Regions from separate parts of the Paenibacillus sp. SJS-P3 genome, predicted to be linked through region 1. Evidence: riboswitches for the same ligand, from Rfam matches in the RefSeq annotation. Region 1 holds a riboswitch; each other region holds the start of a gene.
What was found. Region 1 has a riboswitch for cyclic di-AMP ahead of AC06G8_RS01070 (C40 family peptidase). Riboswitches for the same ligand answer to the same signal wherever they lie in the genome.
Positions count from the first base shown of each region.

Region 2: it holds a riboswitch for cyclic di-AMP, as region 1 does, so the genes downstream of both, AC06G8_RS00140 (G5 domain-containing protein) here and AC06G8_RS01070 (C40 family peptidase) in region 1, are expected to answer to the same signal.
Region 3: it holds a riboswitch for cyclic di-AMP, as region 1 does, so the genes downstream of both, AC06G8_RS17315 (TrkH family potassium uptake protein) here and AC06G8_RS01070 (C40 family peptidase) in region 1, are expected to answer to the same signal.

Region 1 covers NZ_CM160043.1:227,786-231,945, forward strand. The annotation lists gene AC06G8_RS01060 (alkaline phosphatase) at 1-429, opposite strand, end outside; gene AC06G8_RS01065 (M15 family metallopeptidase) at 583-1,095, opposite strand; gene AC06G8_RS01070 (C40 family peptidase) at 1,495-1,998, opposite strand; cyclic di-AMP (ydaO/yuaA leader) riboswitch at 2,004-2,167, opposite strand; gene AC06G8_RS01075 (hypothetical protein) at 2,506-2,745, opposite strand; gene AC06G8_RS01080 (hypothetical protein) at 3,086-3,916, opposite strand; gene AC06G8_RS01085 (M1 family metallopeptidase) at 3,944-4,160, opposite strand, start outside.
Region 2 covers NZ_CM160043.1:27,228-31,387, reverse strand. The annotation lists gene rsmA (16S rRNA (adenine(1518)-N(6)/adenine(1519)-N(6))-dimethyltransferase RsmA) at 1-647, opposite strand, end outside; gene rnmV (ribonuclease M5) at 628-1,191, opposite strand; gene AC06G8_RS00140 (G5 domain-containing protein) at 1,408-2,559, opposite strand; cyclic di-AMP (ydaO/yuaA leader) riboswitch at 2,801-3,024, opposite strand; gene AC06G8_RS00135 (TatD family hydrolase) at 3,206-3,979, opposite strand; gene AC06G8_RS00130 (HD domain-containing protein) at 4,004-4,160, opposite strand, start outside.
Region 3 covers NZ_CM160043.1:3,761,358-3,765,517, forward strand. The annotation lists gene AC06G8_RS17310 (potassium channel family protein) at 33-710, opposite strand; gene AC06G8_RS17315 (TrkH family potassium uptake protein) at 732-2,084, opposite strand; cyclic di-AMP (ydaO/yuaA leader) riboswitch at 2,204-2,370, opposite strand; gene AC06G8_RS17320 (CPBP family intramembrane glutamic endopeptidase) at 2,608-4,160, shown strand, end outside.

The sequences.
Region 1 (4,160 bases):
GGAGGTGGTCACCGCTTGATAGGAGACCGTGCGGGACAAGGAGCCGGCCGTCACCTTCACGGTGTAGGAGCCCGGCTTGTCCAGCGATACGCCGCGGATCATGAAGGAGGAGCTTGAGGCGGTGCTGGTTTTTTCGAAGCTTTTGCCGAAAAATGCTTCCGCGCTTTTGCCGTTTATCTGGATGCTGACGGCCGAGGCATCGCCTGTCCAGTCGTTCAATTCCACGCGGAAATCGAATTTGCCGCCCGCCAGAAACTTGGCATTATGGATGGGAGCTACATAAATGGACGGCGCCGCTTTGGCCGTCGCGGCCGCTTCGGCTGCCGCCGCAGGAGCCGGAGTCAGCTCGGCCATTCCGATTCCTCCTGCTGCCAAGGCGCTCGCAAGCGCCGCTCCGAGAAACATTTTACCTGCTTTTGCTTTCTTCATCTCCCCAAAACCCCTCCGCTACTAGAAATGAATGCACTTCCACAGCGTAAGTAAGAATGATTAAGCAGGTGCTAACGATTTGTGAATAGTTGGTAAATCAAGAAAACGCCTGCGAAGCCGCAAGGCGTTTTCATTCATGCATGCATTCGACGGCTATTTCTTCTCCTCGGCAGCTGTTCCGTCCTCCGGAGGACGATTGCCGTTTTTCAGCTCCCAGATCGAATAGCCGAAGTCCATTTGCAGATGGGGATTGTCCGGGAACTTGGGCCAGTCGCCGCCCCATGTGAAGCCGAGCCCCTTGGCGATCGCTACGACCTCCAGCCAGTCGGCTTTGCCGTTCTTGTTCCCGTCGTATTCCATATCCCAAATAATATCGCCCCCGCGGTCCTTGAGAGCGAAGTCGATCGCCAGACCGTAGTTGTGGTAGGATTCTCCGCCGCGGGCATGGGTAACGATGGAGCCGTCGCCATCCCGGCCTTTGCTGTACAGGACATCCTGCTCTGCCGAGCTGCGGAAGCCGTCGGTGATGACGACTTTGATGCCTTTTGCGGCGGCCAGCGAGATAAGCTCGTCCTTTTTCCCGTCCAGCACCGGATGCAGCTGCGTAACGGGAGGCACCTCCCGGTATAGTCCCGGAGGGACGACCCGGTCGAACAGGCGCGGCATCTCCAGCTTGAAGAGGGCAGCCGCCGCAAGTACGAGTCCCGCCGCAAGCAGCAGGCAGCCGAGGCCGCTTCTGCGCCGGGTCTGAGTCCGGCCTGCGGACTTGGGGCTGCGGCCCTTTTGTCCGCCCGTCATGGGGCTTTGCTGCATGAAGGTCTCCTTTGCACGTTCGCTTTGTTCAAGCTTATACGAGCGGGAAGGGCAAAAAGCTTCAGGAAACGGCTGATCGGCTTGGGATCTGTTTCCAGTTGGAGCGGATGGGGTAAGGATAGGAAACGAGCTGGAAAATGCTGACGCCGGCAGCCGGGCGCCGAGCATGCGCAAAAGCAAACAAACCGCTGGCCGCCGCCCCGAAGGGCTGGCTGCTGCGGTTTGCGCAAGGGGATCCGGATTCAGGACAGGCTAGTCCACATCGGGACTGCCGTCAACCGTATCGGCTGGATCGTCGGCGTATTTCTCGTACTTGGTGTCGTCCATGATCCGGCGTGCGGACACGTAACGCTTCGTGTAGTAGGAATCGCTCAGGCTGCTGATCATGACGCCTTTGCTCGACGAGGAATGGGCGAACTTGCCGTCCCCGACATAGATTCCGACATGCGAGACGCCGCGGCCGCTCGTATTGAAGAACACGAGGTCGCCCGCCTTGAGATCAGCCTTCGCGACTTTCTTGCCCAAGCCTGCTTGGGAAGAGGAGGAATGCGGCAGGGAGATCTTGAATTGCTTGAATACATAGGACGTGAATCCGGAGCAATCGAATCCGTTCGTCGTCGTTCCGGCCGTTTTGTACGGCGTTCCGACGAGATCGCTGATGACACCGTCCATTTTGGAATCAGCCGCTGCGCTGCCTGCGCCTGCAGTGAACAACAGAGAGATTCCGAGGATGAGGCTTGCTGCTTTCTTCTTCAAGCTTGAGTAGCTCCTTCCAGAGCCTACGAGGTTAGCTGTGGGGTTCGGTTGAAGGTTCCCTATGATTCCTGCGGCATGCGTGACAATAGCTGACGGACGCCCAAAATCAATTCACCCTGAAAGTGGTTCCCCCGTTTCCATGTTCAACGGAATTCGGCATTTTGATGATACTGGAAAACATATTCTTGCTTTTCGCCCCTTCTCCTTCCCAAAACGACATTTTCTAATAATTCTCATGTTTCAACGAGAAGAAAATAGCGTTTACATCCGGATTATATGGGAGCTGACCTCCCTTGAACAGACAAAATGGCGACTCTTCCCTATTTATGCAACCGGTATGGCAATCGCTCCACATTGCCTTTCCTGACGGCCGCCGATCGGACGCAGAAGACTGAGAAGACTGGCGCTGCCGCCAGTCTTCTTTGTCTTTTCTTAGAAGGGGATGCGACTACAAAAAGCCCCGTCTTCTCCAGGAGAAGGCGGGGCTTGACTGATTCCGCAACCGGATCAAACGGTATAAAGGACGTCTTCCATCAGGGTAAGCAGCCGGGATCTCATTCCGACCAGCTTCATCAGGGCTTCCTCCTGCAGGCTGCCGGTATCCGGGCTGAGCAGGGCGTGCTCGCTGCTGATCGCCTCAAGGGCCTTGCCTGTGTTGGGATTCAGGTCGTAATGCTCAAAACGGTAAAGCAGCTCGGCGGTGGATTGGTGAAGCTCTTCATAATAAGCTTGAATTTGTTCGGTCATCGTTCGATTTTCCTCTCTGGTTTGGTTATTTTCTCTATTCTGCTGTTCGATGTATGGGGGCGGCCCCGAGAGAGCCGGCGATTGTGTGCGGAAACTTCGCTTACAGCATGCCCATCGTTGTTTTCATTGCTTGCGTCTGTTCTTCCGATCCGATAGCGGGCAGCGGATGGGGAGCGGGAACCCATCTGCCGACTCAGGGATAGGAACCGATATGCGTGAGTCGAGCGGAAGCATAGGGTGCCCGATTGCCTGAGAAGGTATTAAACCGGCAGACGCTCTTTGAAAACAAGTCATAATTGTCAGAGAATTTTCACAATTGTACGATGGAATTATTGCTTTGTCAACTAATGTGACGCGAATCCTCCCAGCAAGCGTACTGTGATGTCAGCAGCCACAAGTCAAGCAGCGTGCGGACGAGATGATAGGCTTGCTGGATGACGAGGGCGGCCAATCCGGCCCATGCCATCGCTGCGGCGCTGAAGCCGGCACCGATGACGCCGGAGAAGAGGAGCAGGGTCAGGCTGAGGCCGGCCATCGGGAGCAGCCGTCTGCAGGCGGCCGATAGGGACGCCGAGACTTTGAGCCTGGATACCGCTCCGAGCTGGAGGGAGAGGCTGAGCAGATGCAGAACCCCGATCCACAGCAGCCACGCTGCCGCCCAAGGCAAAATGCTGACGGCGATTTCCTGCAGGGAGGATCCGTTCTTGACCACATCCCATGCCCGGGAGCCGAGCCACCAGAGAGGAGCGACGGCAAGAAGCGTCTCCGCCCAGTAGAGAAGCAGGACCGGCTTCCATGCCTTGCGCATGCCCTGCAGGAATAGCGTGCCGCCTTCATGTCCCGCCGCGGTATGGTGGATGGAATAGAACAGGCCGGCATTGATGAGCGGCGTGACGATCATGCGGGAGAGCAGCAGGGCGGCCAGCGTCCACAGGACCGGCTGGGCGAGATCGGTCTTCATCAGCCGGAACTGGGCTTCCGCCCAGAACAGGGCATCCGCCCCTTGCGAAGGCTCGTTCGCTCCGGGATACCGCCGAAGCAGCGGTCCGATAATGGAGTCGACATAGCGGTAGAGGAAAAATCCCCACAACAACCGGTACAGGAACAGGGCGACGGCCACCGGCAGATGCTTGATGGTCAGGCGCCACCCTTGCTTGAGATAAGTAGACACGTTTGAGACTCTCCTCTCTTCGGGCCGCTACCAGGCGAACGCTCCCGCAATCCATTCCAGCGCCTTCACGATGCCGAGGCTGATCCGGACCTCCTGCTTGCGGGGAGCCTCGGCTTTCAGGAAGTTGTTCATCTGCCGGTTGTCCAGCACGTTGGTGCGGTCCGGATCGACCGCGGCCCAGAGCAGCGGGGAGGGGGCGGTCAGCTTGTAGAGCATATCCGATTCAACCCCGTCCCAGGTGCGT
Region 2 (4,160 bases), 200 kb from region 1:
ACGTCCACGGCAGGCTTGTCCCGCATCGCCAGCTTGATGACGGCCGAGTCGACGTTCGGCTGCGGAATGAATACCGTATGAGGTACGATGCAGACAAGCTCCGGCACCGCGTAATACTGGACTGCCACGCTGAGGCTGCCATAGGCTTTCGTGCCGGGCTTGGCCGCCATCCGCTCGGCGACTTCCTTCTGGATCATCACCACGATGTTCTCCAGCGGCAGCCGCTCCTCCAGAAGCTTCATCAGGATCGGAGTCGTCACGTAATAAGGCAGATTGGCCACGACGCTGACACCGCTCACCTCGCCGAACTGCTCCTTGAACAGCGCCTGCAGGTCGATCTCCAGCACGTCGCCGTGAACGATATGCACATTCTCGTCGGCTTCCAGCACTTCCTGAAGAATCGGGATCAGCCGCCGGTCGATCTCGACCGCTGCCACCTTGCCCGCTTCCCTTGCCAGCTGCTGGGTCAACGCGCCGATGCCGGGACCGATCTCCAGCGCCCCTTTGGTGGGGTCCAGTCCGGCCGCGGTTACGATCTTGTTCAGAATATTGGGGTCGATCAGGAAGTTCTGCCCCAGGCTCTTCTTGAAGGAGAAACCATGCCTCTCGATGATTTCCTTCGTTCTTCTAGGTGTCGCTACGTCCATGGGCGATCTCCTCCTCCATCTGCCGCAAGGCTTGTCCGAATTCTTCCTTCGTGATCTGAAAGCTGGCGCAGCGCTTCAGGAACTGCTTGCCGTTGCAATAGCCGATGCCCAGCCGGTTGCCCATGAGCAAGCGCCGCCGGGCCGCATCGCTATGCACCAGCAGACCCGCTTCCAGCAGATCACCGTTTGAGATTTCCGCCTTCTCTGGATCTCCCTCCGTCCGAACGGACGCCAGAGCCCTCCTGACCGCTTCGGGAGAAGCGTTCTCCACTCCGATGTCGCCTTTGTACAGGGCGTCCTCCTGCGGCAGAAAAGCATGCTTGCAGCCAGGCACCCGCTGCGAGACGATTTTGCGTATTCTCTCTCCTGCATGGTCGGGATCGGTGAAGATGATGACTCCCCGACGCTGCATGGCGAGCTCGATCCGGCGCAGCACTTCCTCGCCGATCGCCGAGCCGTTCGTTTCGATCGTGTCGGCTTCCACGGCGCGCCGAATCGCTGCCGTGTCGTCCTTGCCCTCCACGACGATAATTTCTTTGATCAAGGCCTTGTCTCCTTTAATTCAATACGCGTTTGAGGGGTATAAAAAGAAAAAGAGGCTTGAGCCTCTTGAATGACAGCCAGGTCCGAATCCGGACTGCGGCCGGAAAAGGACAGCAGTGGTACTAGCATGGGCCAAAAAAGCCCTCTCTACTCTCCTCATGCCCGGTAAACGTCCAAAACGGGACCGCCTCGTAGAGGCGGACCCGTATCGCTTGAATCAGCTCAGCTTCGGCTTGGTTGGACCCAGCACGTATACGGTGTATCCGCGCTTCTTGCCGAACTGCCTCGCGTAAGATTCACTCTCGTAGAACACGTCGATCTTCTTGCCGTTGATCGCGCTCCCCGTATCTTCTGCACGACGGAAGCCGATTCCTTCTATATATACCCACCATCCCAACGGGATGACATCCGGGTCGACTGCAATGGTACGGCCTTCCGATACTTTTGCTCCGGAAGCAGTGATGCCGTAGCCGGCATCGCCTTTGGATTTGCCCGTAGAGGCCAAGCCGGCGGTATAAGCCGTCAGGGTTACGTTGTTCAGCACTTTCTTGGCTTTGAGCGATAGGCCCGATTTGGTGACGGATTGCGATGCCGAAGACGCCGCGCTGAGAGCGACTGCTTTAGGCTTCGGCTTTTCCTTGGTGCCGACCGCAACGATCTTGTTCACGGCGGGCTGTTCCATCGATTTGGCGAGCAGCGTCATGGATACCATCTTGCCATCCTGGTATACCTTTTCGAAGGTTTTGACCAATTGGCCATTTTGGCCGGCCTTCACCATTTTTAGCTGCCCCTTTTCCAAGGTAGCATCCTCTTTGCGGATGACGGTGAAAGGAATATCGTGCTTTGTCGTGGTCGTATGCTTGTCGATTCGCAGCACCCGAATCGTCATGTTCGGTTTCAGCTGCGAGGAGGTGTCAGGGAAAATTTTGTCTTGCTCGCGAATCGGAATATTGGACTCTCCGATCGCGGCCTTCACGGTTTTTTCGGTCGTGTACACCGTCGTAGTCTTTCCGTCAGCCATAATCGTCACCGGCACAGCCTGATCGACAATGATCCGGTCCCCATCCTTGAGCGCCGCGCTCAGCGGAACTGAAATCTGGTCGTGCGGTCCGACAGTTATAGCTTGTTCATCCAGTAGGTGCTGCAGGACATCCTGCTTCGTGCTCAGGATCGTTTCCTGTCCGTTCAACACTACGGAGACGTTCTTCTCAGACGTTCCGTGCAACAACACCAAAAACATGAAAGTCATCGCGATTGAGATAATTAAGCTCAGTAGGATCAAACGCAGGTTTTCATGCTTCCATCGCCATTGGAAAGACTTGCTGGATGATCGTTGTACATGGGTGTCCTTAAAGGGAATTGCGCCCACTTCTTCGGTCCTCCTTACATAGCCCCGCCGCCTCGTGTTACGCATGACTATTTAAGACGCGACTATTAGGTTTTGTACGTGCCGAGCAGCACGCCTATCAACCTCTTGCTTCACCTCCACGGTTAACCCTATGTCGACGGTTTACGCAATATTCAAACAAAAAGAAGCCGTCGACAGAGGATCTGTATCGTGGCTTCCCGGGTTGGTCACGCTGAACACATGGAAAGTGGAGCACGAGGTTGATCTCTCTTATATGCGCTTACGAGGTTAGCTGACGGGTTCGGACAAGAGAGCTGCCCTATTCGCCTACTTGGCCTGCTCAAGGCCTTTTGGCAAAATTCACCCCTGGAAAAGGTCAGTTCGTCCATCCAGTCCGCTCCGGAATATCATGTCATCCGGGACTGCATGGAATCGCTGCTTGGTTCCCCCGCTCTCCCTTGTGGGGAGATTAAGCGAATGAATACAAAACTGCATCACTCAAAGCTCTGAGTTGAATCATACAGTTTTGGTCAACCGATTGTAAAGAAGAGATAAAAGACTCTTTCAGCCAAATTAGAGGAAAATCCGGCCGTTTTTGGCGGTTTGATGGAGCGAAAATATAATTTTTCTCAACCAAGCACCTTTTTACAAGCTTTTTCGCCCGATTTTAAGAAAGCTGGAAACATTTTCTTGCATTTGCGGATGTGATGGAAACGATCTCATTCACATTTTTACCTTTTATTTCCGCCGCTGTCTCGGCAACCAATGCCACGAATGCGGACTCATTCCGCTTCCCTCGATGAGGATGAGGAGCCAGATATGGGGAGTCCGTTTCGATCAGCAGACGGTCCAGTGGAACCTGCGCAAGAACTTCTTTCGGCACCCTGGCATTCTTGAATGTCACCGGCCCGCCGAACGAAATATAGAAGTTCATGTCCAGACACTGCTTGGCGGTCTCCCAGCTGCCGGAGAAGCAGTGCATGATGCCTCCGACCTCAGCCGCCTTCTCTTCCCGAAGAATGCGGACGACATCCTCATGGGCATCGCGGTTATGAATGACGATCGGCTTGCCCGTACGCTTCGCGATGCGGATCTGCTCCCGGAATACTTGCTGCTGGACATCCTTGGGAGCGGTATCCCAATAATAGTCCAGTCCGATTTCCCCGATAGCGACGACCTTTGGATGCGCCATCAGCGCCTCCACCCGTTCGAGGTCCCCTTCCCTCACATCGGCGCTGTCCGTCGGATGCCACCCGACAATGGCGTAGATGAACGGATATTTTTCGGCAAGTTCCAGCGTCGTCGGAATCGTCTCGCGGTTGAATCCGACATTGAACATCAGCTCCACGCCCGCGTCGCGGGCGCGCTGGATTACTTCCTCGCGGTCATTGTCGAATTTGGGGGAGTCCAGATGCGTATGCGTGTCAATCAATCCTGCCATGTTTCGACTCCTTTCGAATACGGCCTACAGGCCAAGTCTTTCCCGAATTTCCGGTTCCATGCGATAGCTGAGCAGCGAAGCCGCTTCGGCATCGTAGAAGAGCCGGTATTGGCCGCGGTGCATGCCCGTTATCGACCTCACTACATCGGACTGCGCGGATATTTCCGTCAGCTGCATGGAG
Region 3 (4,160 bases), 1.4 Mb from region 1:
GGCAGGCCGCTTATTTCCCTCCACGGCGGTCGTCAGCTGCGGCTCACCGCGTTTTCAAACTGCTCGATGCCCTCGTTCGTTCCGATGACGACCATGACATCCTTTTCTTCCAGAATGGAATTCGCCTGGGGAGCGATGATGATGCCCTTGGGCTTGTTGATCGCTACGATGCTGCAGCCGTAGCGCTTGCGTGTGTCGATCTCGGACAGCGCCTTGCCGTTGAGGCAGCCCGGAACAGCCAGCTCCGCGACGGCGTATTCGGACGACAGCTCGATATAGTCGAGCAGATTGGGCGATACGAGCTGATGGGCGACCCTGATTCCCATATCCCGCTCCGGATAGATGACCCTGTCGACGCCAAGCTTGTCCAGCACCCGGCCGTGCAGCTCCGATACCGCCTTCACGACGACCTTGCCGACTCCGGAATCCTTGACCAGTATCGCCGCCATAATGCTCGACTGGATGTCTCCCCCGATGGCCACGATGCAGCAGTCGAAGTTGCGGATGCCGATCGCGCGCAGCGCATCCTCGTCCGTCGCGTCGGCGCATAGCGTATGGGTGAGCACGGCGCTCATATCGTCCACCAGCTCCTCGCTGCGGTCGATGCCGAGCACCTCATAGCCGAGCTGCATGAGCTCCTTGCCCAGGCTGGAGCCGAATCGGCCCAGCCCGATGACGCAGTATTGCTCTCCTTTTGAACTCTTTCCCATTGTGTCTCTTTATTTCCTTTCCTATCCGATGATAATCTTGCCTTCTGGATTTTTATATAATTCCTTGCCTTGCTTCGGTCTCAGCGCGTATGCCATCGTCAGCGGACCGAGCCGGCCGGCGAACATCGTCAGGCTGAGCAGCAGCTTGCTGACATCCTTCAGGCTGGTCGTGATTCCCGTGCTGAGCCCGACGGTGCCGAATGCCGATACCGTCTCGAACAGGATCCGCAGGAAATCGCGGTCCTCGACGGTGCAGAGCACCATCGTCACGACGAGCACGAGCGCAAGCGACAGCATCGTGATCGTCAAAGCCTTCATGATGCGCTCCTTGCCCAGCCGGTAGCGGAAGAGGACGATGTCCTCCCTGCCGCGGATCATAGCGCCCATCGCGGCGACGAGCGTCATGAACGTCGTCGTCTTGATGCCGCCGCCCGTCGAGCCCGGCGATGCCCCGATGAACATGAGGATGATCATGAAGAACAAGCTCGCCTGGCGCATCGCGCCGATATCGAGCGAGTTGGCTCCCGCCGTGCGCGTCGTGACGGATTGGAAGAAGGCTGCGAGCACCTTGCCTCCGAAGCCGAGCGGCTCCATCGTTTTGGCGTTGGAATATTCGAAGATGAAGATGACGACCGCTCCGATGACGATCAGGCTGCCCGTGGCCAGCAAGACCACTTTGGAATGGAGGGAGAACCTGCGGTTGTTCCTCCATTCCATCAGATCGGACAACACGATGAAGCCGAGGCCTCCTGTAACGATCAGCACCATCGTCACGATATTGACGAGCGGATCCGACACATAGCCGGTGAGGCTCCGATAATCGCCGAAGATGTCGAAGCCGGAGTTGTTGAACATGGATACGCCGTGGAAGATGCCGAAGTAAACGGCGCGGCCGATCGGCATGTCCGATGCGAAGCGGACCGCGTACAGCAGCGCTCCCGCCGCTTCGATGACGAGGGAATACAGCAGAACTTTGCGGATAAGCCGGACGATTCCCTCTATGGAGCTCTGGTTCATCGCTTCCTGCAGCAGCAGCCGGTCCTTGAGCGAGATGCGCTTGCGCAGCACGAGGGCGAACAGCGTCGCCATCGTCATGAAGCCGAGCCCTCCGATCTGAATAAGCAGAAGAATGATGATCTGGCCTGCAATCGAATAGTGGGTGCCGGTATCCACGACGACGAGGCCTGTGACGCAAGCCGCCGAAGTAGCGGTGAACAGGGCGTCGATCCACCTCGTGCCCTCTCCGCCGGCCGTTGCGAACGGCTGCATCAGCAGCAGCGAGCCGATGCCGATCATGACGGCGAATCCGGCGACGAGAATGCGCGGCGGCGACAATTTGAAAGCTTGCTTGAATACTGAAGACCATGATTGCATGCCGGCGACTCTCCTTTTGTCTCCATATCCCTGCCGATCGCGAAGTCCTGGCATCGTAAGCCTGTCGCTTCGGAAGCACAAAAAAAAGCACTGGAAACCCAAGTGCCTGTGCGCCCTGCGAGTCCGGTCAAGCAGCCTCCGAGGTTAGCTGTCGGATTCGGGCATGACGGCTGCCCTATCCGCTCCCGGCAGGCAGCCGCCTGCGCCGGAACGGAATTCACCCCAAGCTGCGCCAGGCAGCTATATGGTTCCCCCGTATTCTTTGGAAATTCGGCTGTTCTATATGGTCGGATTTGATTATATAGGATAGAGGACAGGTTACCAATGTCCCAATCCAAGCTTGCGGAGCGATATGGGACGGAAAATAGTGCTGGGACAAGTCCAGCAAGGCGTAATCCTGCCCTTGCTCTTTCTTTTGCGCGAAATCTCGATCTCTCCCTGCCGCGGCGTGGATAATTTGAAAGCCGCTGTGGTAAGGTTATAAAAGCTTGCCCTGCAGTCAGGCATCGTCAGGAGGACAATCATGAACAGCTCCGAGTTGGAGAAAAGCTATCGTAAGTATTTCTGGACGGGAATCATTGGAGCCGCCATCTTCCTGATTTTGCAGATCATCCCTTCCTTCGCGGGAGGGCTGTCGGGAGAGGAAGCTTCCGACAAGCCTGTTCCCAAGGGCGAGGCGCAGCAGGCAGCGATGGCTTTCGCCCGGCAGCTGACCGGCTCCGAGCCTCTCGCCGCTCATACGGTCCACCAATCCGACCGGGACATAACCGGTTATCTGAGCAAAGAAAAGCTGTCCAAAAAATTCGAGGAAGGACCCGGCAAGATCGTTCCGGCCGATACATGGCAGGTGTCTCTCTCCCTGCCCGAAGGGCAGATGTTCGTCGAGGTCGGCATGTCCAGCGGCCGGGTGATCGGCTGGAAGCAGGTGTTCACGCCCTCTGCCGGAGAATCCGCGGACGTCCTTGCCCCCAGCGCGGAACAGCTTGACCGGCTTGCCGCCAAGCAAGCCGCCGAGCTCGGCTACGGCAAGCTGGAGAGGATCGGTGAATCGGCGGGCTACAAGACGGTGTATGCCGTGCAAGGAGGAGGGATCGGCCAAGCCCGCCTCACCATAGAGGCGGCTCCTCCTTCCGCCGCCGCAGCTGAGCCTGGCGGCAAGACCGTCCTGGCGGAGTTCATGCCGCGCTATGAAGTGCCCAAGGATTACCTCGCCTACACGGCGGATCAGGATCGGATCGCCTCCAGCCTGTCGCTGCTGGGCAATCTGCTGCCGAGCGGAATCCTGTTCGTTCTCGCCGTCATCTATTCGATCGTCATGAGGAAGTACAGCTCCTTCCGCCGCGGCTGGGCGATCAGCCTCGTGTTTCTCGGCTTCTATGCCATCAACAACCTGAACATGCTCGACGGCCTCCGGGCCATGTATGGAGCGCGGCCCAACGCCGAGACCGTCGTCCTGGTCCAGCTCGTCATCACGATGGGCCTCACCTTCCTGCTCGCTCTGTCCGCCTACTTCTCCCTCGTCGCCGGGGATGGGCTATGGCGCGCGCAGGGCAGGCGGCTGTGGCTGACCTCCCGCGAGTCCCGCTTCGGAGAGACCGCTTGGAGCAGCATGAAGCTTGCCTATGTGCTCGGCTTCATCCTTCTCGGCCTGCAGACCGTTATCTTGATCGGCCTGTCGGCATTTACCGGAGCTTGGTCGACAAGCGACGTAACCCAGTCGCCCTACAACCTCGCCGCTCCGCTGCTGATGCCGCTGCTGGCGTGGTGCGCAGCCATCCAGGAGGAAGCCGTCTATCGCCTGTTCGGCATCGGCCTGCTGATGAAGTGGCTGAAAAACCCGTTCGTCGCCTGCCTCATCCCTACGATCATCTGGGCGCTCGGACATGTGACCTATCCGATCTACCCGTCTACGACGAGGCTGATCGAGCTGACGATTCTCGGCCTTCTGTTCGGATACATCTTCCTTCGGTTCGGATTTTTCACGGCGGTATTCGCCCATGCCATCATGGACTCCGTGCTGATGTCGATCTCGCTCTTCCTCATCGGAGGAGGCGGCAACATCCTTGCGGGCATCGT